One region of the Streptomyces sp. NBC_01474 genome, then DNA from elsewhere that is predicted to be linked to it. Evidence: predicted binding sites of a transcription regulator. Region 1 holds the regulator's gene; the other holds the start of a gene.

Region 1 (3,405 bases):
CGACGGCCGCGGGGTCCGCGTACTCGGGCTGCGGCATGAAGAGGTTCACGCCGAACGGCTGGTTGGTCAGCCCCCGTACCTGCTTGATCTCCTGGTACATCCCGTCGGCGGTTTTGTACCCGGCGGCGAGGAATCCGAGCCCGCCGGCCTCCGACACGGCGGCGGCGAGCTGCGGACAGGAGGCACCGCCCGCCATGGGTGCCTGCACGATCGGATAGTGACAGAGATCGGTCAGCGTGGGGGACATGACCGCATCGTGCCACGTCCCCCGCATCGGACCGAATCGGCCCTTCCGCGTGGCATGTGCCACGCGTGATGCGGGGGACGTGGTCCCTGCTTCTTGTGTACGCCGGGCTCGGTCAGCGCCCGTTGAACGCGTCCTTGAGCCGCGAGAACAGCCCCTGCTGGCCGGGCTGGAACTGCCCCGTGGGACGTTCCTCGCCGCGCAACTTCGACAGCTCACGCAGCACCCGCTCCTGCTCGGCGTCCAGCTTCGTCGGCGTCAGGACCTCCACGTGCACGATGAGGTCGCCGCGGCCGCCGCCGCGCAGGTGCGTGATGCCGCGCCCGTGCAGCGGGACCGACTGACCGGACTGCGTGCCCGGCCGGATGTCGATCTCCTCCAGGCCGTCGAGCGTCTCGAGCGGCACCTTGGTGCCGAGCGCCGCGGCCGTCATCGGGATGGTGACGGTGCAGTGCAGATCGTCGCCGCGCCGCTGGAAGACGGGGTGCGGCAGCTCGTGGATCTCGACGTACAGGTCACCGGCGGGACCGCCGCCGGGGCCGACCTCGCCCTCGCCCGCGAGCTGGATCCGCGTGCCGTTGTCGACGCCGGCCGGGATCTTCACGGTGAGCGTGCGCCGCGAGCGGATGCGGCCGTCGCCGGCGCACTCCGGGCACGGCGTCGGCACGACCGTGCCGAAGCCCTGGCACTGCGGGCACGGCCGCGAGGTCATGACCTGGCCCAGGAAGGACCGCGTGACCTGGGACACCTCGCCGCGGCCGCGGCACATGTCACAGGTCTGCGCGGACGTGCCGGGCGCGGCACCCTCGCCGCTGCAGGTCGTACAGACGATGGCCGTGTCGACCTGGATGTCCTTGGTGGTCCCGAAGGCGGCCTCGTCCAGCTCGATCTCGAGCCGGATCATGGCGTCCTGGCCGCGGCGTGTGCGCGACCGGGGACCACGCTGGGACGCCGTTCCGAAGAACGCGTCCATGATGTCGGAGAAGTTCCCGAAGCCGCCGGCGCCGAAGCCACCGGCCCCGCCTCCGCCCGCCTGCGAGAGGGGGTCGCCCCCGAGGTCGTAGACCTGCTTCTTCTGCGGGTCCGACAACACCTCGTAGGCGGCGTTGATCTCCTTGAACCGCTCCTGTGTCTTCGGGTCCGGATTGACGTCCGGGTGAAGCTCACGGGCCAGCCTGCGGAAGGCCTTCTTGATCTCGTCCTGGGAGGCGTCGCGGCGCACGCCGAGTACGGCGTAGTAGTCCGTGGCCACTTACGACTCCGCCAGGATCTGTCCGACGTAACGTGCCACTGCGCGTACTGCTCCCATCGTTCCCGGATAGTCCATGCGGGTCGGTCCGACCACGCCGAGCTTGGCGACTGCCTCGCTGCCCGAACCGTAGCCGACCGAGACCACGGAGGTTGAGCTGAGTCCCTCATGGGCGTTCTCATGACCGATCCGTACGGCCATGCCCGAATCGTTGACCTCACCAAGGAGCTTGAGGAGCACGACCTGCTCCTCCAGTGCCTCCAGCACGGGCCGGATGGTGAGGGGAAAGTCATGTCCGAAGCGGGTGAGATTGGCGGTGCCGCCGATCATCAGCCGCTCCTCGGTCTCTTCGACGAGCGTCTCCAGCAAAGTGGAGAGCACCGTCGCGACCGTGCCGCGGTCCTCCGTGTCGAAGGACTCCGGCAGGTCCTGCACCAGCTGCGGCACGTCCGCGAAGCGGCGTCCCGCGACCCTGCTGTTGAGCCGGGCCCGTAGATCGGCGAGAGAGGTCTCGCCGAACGGCGCCGGGCAGTCGATCATCCGCTGCTCGACCCGCCCCGTGTCCGTGATCAGTACGAGCATCAGGCGGGCGGCGGCGAGCGAGAGCAGTTCCACGTGGCGCACGGTGGACCGCGTCAGGGACGGGTACTGCACCACGGCGACCTGCCGCGTCAGCTGCGCGAGCAGCCGCACGGTCCGGCCGACGACGTCGTCGAGGTCGACGGCGCCGTCGAGGAAGTTCTGGATGGCGCGGCGCTCGGGCCCCGTCATCGGCTTGACCGCCGTCAGCTTGTCCACGAACAGGCGGTAGCCCTTGTCGGTCGGGATCCGCCCGGCGCTCGTGTGGGGCTGGGCGATGAAGCCCTCCTCCTCGAGCGCCGCCATGTCGTTGCGCACCGTCGCCGGTGAGACGCCGAGGCTGTGCCGCTCGGTGAGCGCCTTGGAGCCGACCGGCTCCTCGGTCCCCACGTAGTCCTGGACGATGGCGCGCAGCACTTCGAGCCTGCGTTCACTGAGCATTCGCGCGCACCTCCAGCTGTGTCGTCCGCGGCTGGCACTCGGTGCGGCCGAGTGCCAATGGTCTCCGAGTCAGTGTACGGCCGGTGGGTACGGGCCCGGCAAGGGCGCTAGCGTCGGCCCCATGGACGACCTGGACTGGAATGCGGTGGGCTGGGAGGAGCTGTCCGCTCGGGCGGGGCGGGTCCGGCTGCCGGGCTGGGACTGCACGACGGGCCTTGTCGTGGGCGACGGGGCGGCGTTGCTCGTCGACACGGGTTCATCACTTCGTGAGGGTGCGGCGCTGCGGGCGGACACCCGGCGCCTCATCGGCCCGCACGCGCGCGTGACGCATATCGCGCTGACGCACCCCCATTTCGATCACGTTCTCGGCACGGCGGCGTTCGCCGGTGTCGAGGTGTACGGCGCCGCGGGCATCGACACGGTGTTCACGCGGGGCCGTGACGAGCTGCGGGCGTCCGCGGTGGCGCACGGCGTGCCGCACGAGGAGGCGGCCGAGGCCGCTGACGTGCTCGTCGTGCCGCACCACCGGGTGTGCGGGGAGTGGACGCTCGATCTGGGCGGCGGGCTCCAGGTGCTGCTCGCGAACATGGGCCCGGCGCACAGCGGGCACGACCTGGCGGTCCTGGTACCGGGCACGCCCGAGGTCGTCTTCTGCGGCGATCTGGTCGAGGAGTCGGGCGAGCCGCAGGCGGGCCGTGACGCGGTGCCGAGCCGCTGGCCGGCCGCCCTGGACCGGCTGCTGGAACTGGGCGGTGAAGATGCCGTGTACGTCCCCGGGCACGGAGCTGCGGTGAATGCGGAGTTTGTCCGTGCGCAGCGTGCCGCGCTGGCGGCGCGTTTCGGCGTGTCGTGACCCTCGGACCGCACCTTCTTCCTATCGTCGTTCGAATGC
Region 2 (3,405 bases), 2.1 Mb from region 1:
CTGGCCCTTGTCGAGCTCGGCGACCTTCGAGGTGATGACGTAGCCCTCGAGGCCGGAGTTCTCGGCGATCCAGCGCAGCGGCTCGACGGCGGCGCGGCGCACGACCGCGACACCGGTGGCCTCGTCGCCGGTCTTGTCGAGGTTGCCCTCGAGGATCTTGACGGCGTGCACCAGAGCGGAGCCACCACCGGAGACGATGCCCTCCTCGACCGCGGCGCGGGTCGCGGAGATGGCGTCCTCCAGACGGTGCTTCTTCTCCTTGAGCTCCACCTCGGTGGCGGCGCCGACCTTGATCACGCACACGCCGCCGGCGAGCTTCGCGAGGCGCTCCTGGAGCTTCTCGCGGTCCCAGTCGGAGTCCGTGTTCTCGATCTCGGCCTTGATCTGGTTGACGCGGCCCTCGACGTCGCCCTTGACGCCGCCACCGTCGACGATCGTGGTGTCGTCCTTGGTGATGGTCACGCGGCGAGCGGTGCCGAGCACGTCCAGACCGGCCTGGTCGAGCTTGAGGCCGACCTCCTCGGCGATGACGGTGGCACCGGTGAGGGTGGCCATGTCGCCGAGCATCGCCTTGCGGCGGTCACCGAAGCCGGGCGCCTTGACGGCGACGGCGTTGAACGTGCCGCGGATCTTGTTCACGACCAGGGTCGACAGGGCCTCGCCCTCGACGTCCTCGGCGATGATCAGCAGCGGCTTGGAGCCACCGGCCTGGATGACCTTCTCGAGCAGCGGCAGCATGTCCTGGATGGAGGAGATCTTGCCCTGGTTGATCAGGATGTACGGGTCCTCGAGCACGGCCTCCATGCGCTCCTGGTCCGTCACGAAGTACGGAGACAGGTAGCCCTTGTCGAACGCCATGCCCTCGGTGAAGTCCAGCTCCAGACCGAAGGTGTTGGACTCCTCGACGGTGATGACACCGTCCTTGCCGACCTTGTCCATCGCCTCGGCGATAAGCTCGCCGACCTGCGAGTCCTGGGCGGACAGACCGGCGACGGCGGCGATGTCGGCCTTGTCCTCGATCGGGCGGGCGGTCGCGAGGAGCTCCTCGGACACGGCCTTGACCGCGGCGTCGATGCCCTTCTTCAGGGCGGCCGGGGAAGCGCCGGCGGCAACGTTGCGCAGGCCTTCCTTGACCAGGGCCTGGGCGAGCACGGTGGCGGTGGTGGTGCCGTCACCCGCGATGTCGTTGGTCTTGGTCGCCACCTCCTTCACCAGCTGGGCGCCAAGGTTCTCGTACGGGTCGTCGAGCTCGACCTCGCGGGCGATCGTGACACCGTCGTTGGTGATGGTGGGAGCGCCGAACTTCTTGTCGATGACGACGTTGCGGCCCTTGGGACCGATCGTCACCTTGACCGTGTCGGCAAGCTTGTTGACGCCGCGCTCGAGGGCGCGACGGGCGTCCTCGTCGAACTTCAGGATCTTCGCCATGGAGCTGTTAGTCCTCTCGAACGAACTGCGCCCCCGACGCCCGGCATGCTGAGAAAAGTCGCAGCTGAGTAGCGGGGTGCCAGGGGCGCAGAACTAAAACAGTGGGTGAGTTACTTCTCGACGATCGCGAGCACGTCGCGAGCCGAGAGGACGAGGTACTCCTCGCCGTTGTACTTCACCTCGGTGCCGCCGTACTTGCTGTACAGCACGATGTCGCCGGCCTGCACGTCGAGCGGCAGGCGCTCGCCGTTCTCGAAGCGACCCGGGCCCACGGCGAGGACGACGCCCTCCTGGGGCTTCTCCTTCGCGGTGTCCGGGATGACCAGGCCAGAGGCGGTGGTCTGCTCGGCGTCGAGCGGCTGGACCACAATGCGGTCCTCGAGCGGCTTGATGGCAACCTTGGAGCTGGTGGTCGTCACGATCCGACCTCCCCCTTCGGAGATCACGGGGTTAACTGTCTGAGGTGGCGACCAGGTGGATCCGTCGTCGCGGGTGCCGGACCTGCCCGTCGCTATTGGCACTCTCCAGTGGGGAGTGCCAGGGCCGAGACTATGGCTGCGATTAGCACTCGGTCAAGCGGAGTGCCAATTCACTGAGGGCGAGTCTTCCCCGCGGCCCCTCCCGCCCGTCCGTCACAGGTAGTCCTCGAGCCTCCCCACCGTGAACCCCTGGGCCTGGATACGGCGCAGCAGCCGCGTCGTCGTCCCGGTGACCGTCGTCCCGCGCGGGTCGTCGCCGTCACGGAACTGGGCCCGGACGATGTCGCCGGGACGCAGCCGGCCCCCGTCCGCGTCACGCAGGTCGCCGCTCCCCACCGAGGCGCGCCACAGGACCACGACGTCGACCCCGCAGGTGGCGGCGGCACGCAGGGTGTTCTGGTCGTACTCGCCGAAGGGCGGGCGGAGGAGTCGGGGGCGGGTGCCGAAGCGGTTCTTCAGCCGGTCCTGCTGGCCGCAGATCTCGGAGTGCTGCTCGGCGTACGGGAGCGAGGGCAGGAAGTGGTGGTTCAGGGTCTGGTTCTGCACGCCCGCGCCGAAGTTCCGCAGCCTGCCGAAGTGGTCGTGGCCGGGGCCCGCGACACCGTCCGTGAGGAAGACGCTGACGGGCAGCCGCAGGTCGCGGACCATGTCGGCGAAGTGAGGGTCGCGGTCCACGCCGTCGTCGAAGGTCAGGAAGACGACGTGGTCCTTGGTGCGGACGTGGTCCACGACGGGCGGGAGCGCGTGCGGCCCCGGTCCCGCCCCGGCCGCGTGGCGCGCCGGGGGTCTCGGCGCCGGGGCGAGCGGCGCGGAGAGTCCCCAGCGGCGGTAGGCGTCCGGGGCGCGGCCGCCACGCGGAGTTGTGCCGTGCCGCGCGGGGGCGTGAAGAGGCGCGACGCGCCCCGGTCCCCCGCCCGCTCCCGCCTTCCAGGCCCCGAGCACACCCCACGACCCGCCCGCCGGACCGACGGCCGGTGTGGCCGCCGGTGCCGCGTCGTGCGAGTGGCGGACCTTCTCGGCCGCCTTCCTGCTGAGCCGCTCGATCGGGTCCACGGACTGGGCACACCCGGTGAGCAACGCGGGTACGAGGACACCGGCGGCCAGGGCGGCGGCGAGCAGCCGCCTGGGCCCGGTGCGCGCGGAGGCCCGTCGCGCCCGCACGGACATCACAGGTAGTCCTCCAGCCGGGCCACCGCGTACCCCTTGTCGGTCACGTACTTCATGAGCAGGCGGACCATGTCGGGCATGGTGCCCTTCCACTCCCCGCGGCCCCGGAAGTGGGTCAGGATGATGTCGCCGGGGTGCAGGTCCCGGTCCTCCTCGCGCCACTCGACGTGGTCGACGTACACCTCTTCGTTCCAGATCGGCGCGTACTTGATGCCGCAGGACTTGGCGGCGCGCAGCGTGTCCCGGTTGTAGTTGCCGTACGGCGGGCGGAAGAGGACGGGCCGCTCGCCGTACTGCTTCTGCATGATGTTCTGCATGCCGCAGATCTCGC

What was found. The regulator HrcA, encoded in region 1, represses chaperone genes, less so after heat shock. The targets are predictions, from matches to a motif close to TTNGCACTCNGNNNNNCNGAGTGCNAA.
Region 2: the regulator HrcA is predicted to act here: its motif matches at 1,990-2,016, upstream of groES (co-chaperone GroES).

Annotation. Positions count from the first base shown of each region.
Region 1 is NZ_CP109449.1:6,954,097-6,957,501, reverse strand. It holds gene OG758_RS31725 (nitronate monooxygenase) at 1-247, opposite strand, end outside; gene dnaJ (molecular chaperone DnaJ) at 360-1,496, opposite strand; gene hrcA (heat-inducible transcriptional repressor HrcA) at 1,497-2,513, opposite strand; gene OG758_RS31710 (MBL fold metallo-hydrolase) at 2,635-3,366, shown strand; gene OG758_RS31705 (DUF3097 domain-containing protein) at 3,402-3,405, shown strand, end outside.
Region 2 is NZ_CP109449.1:4,854,271-4,857,675, forward strand. It holds gene groL (chaperonin GroEL) at 1-1,428, opposite strand, end outside; gene groES (co-chaperone GroES) at 1,539-1,847, opposite strand; gene OG758_RS22120 (polysaccharide deacetylase family protein) at 2,061-3,074, opposite strand; gene OG758_RS22125 (polysaccharide deacetylase family protein) at 3,074-3,405, opposite strand, start outside.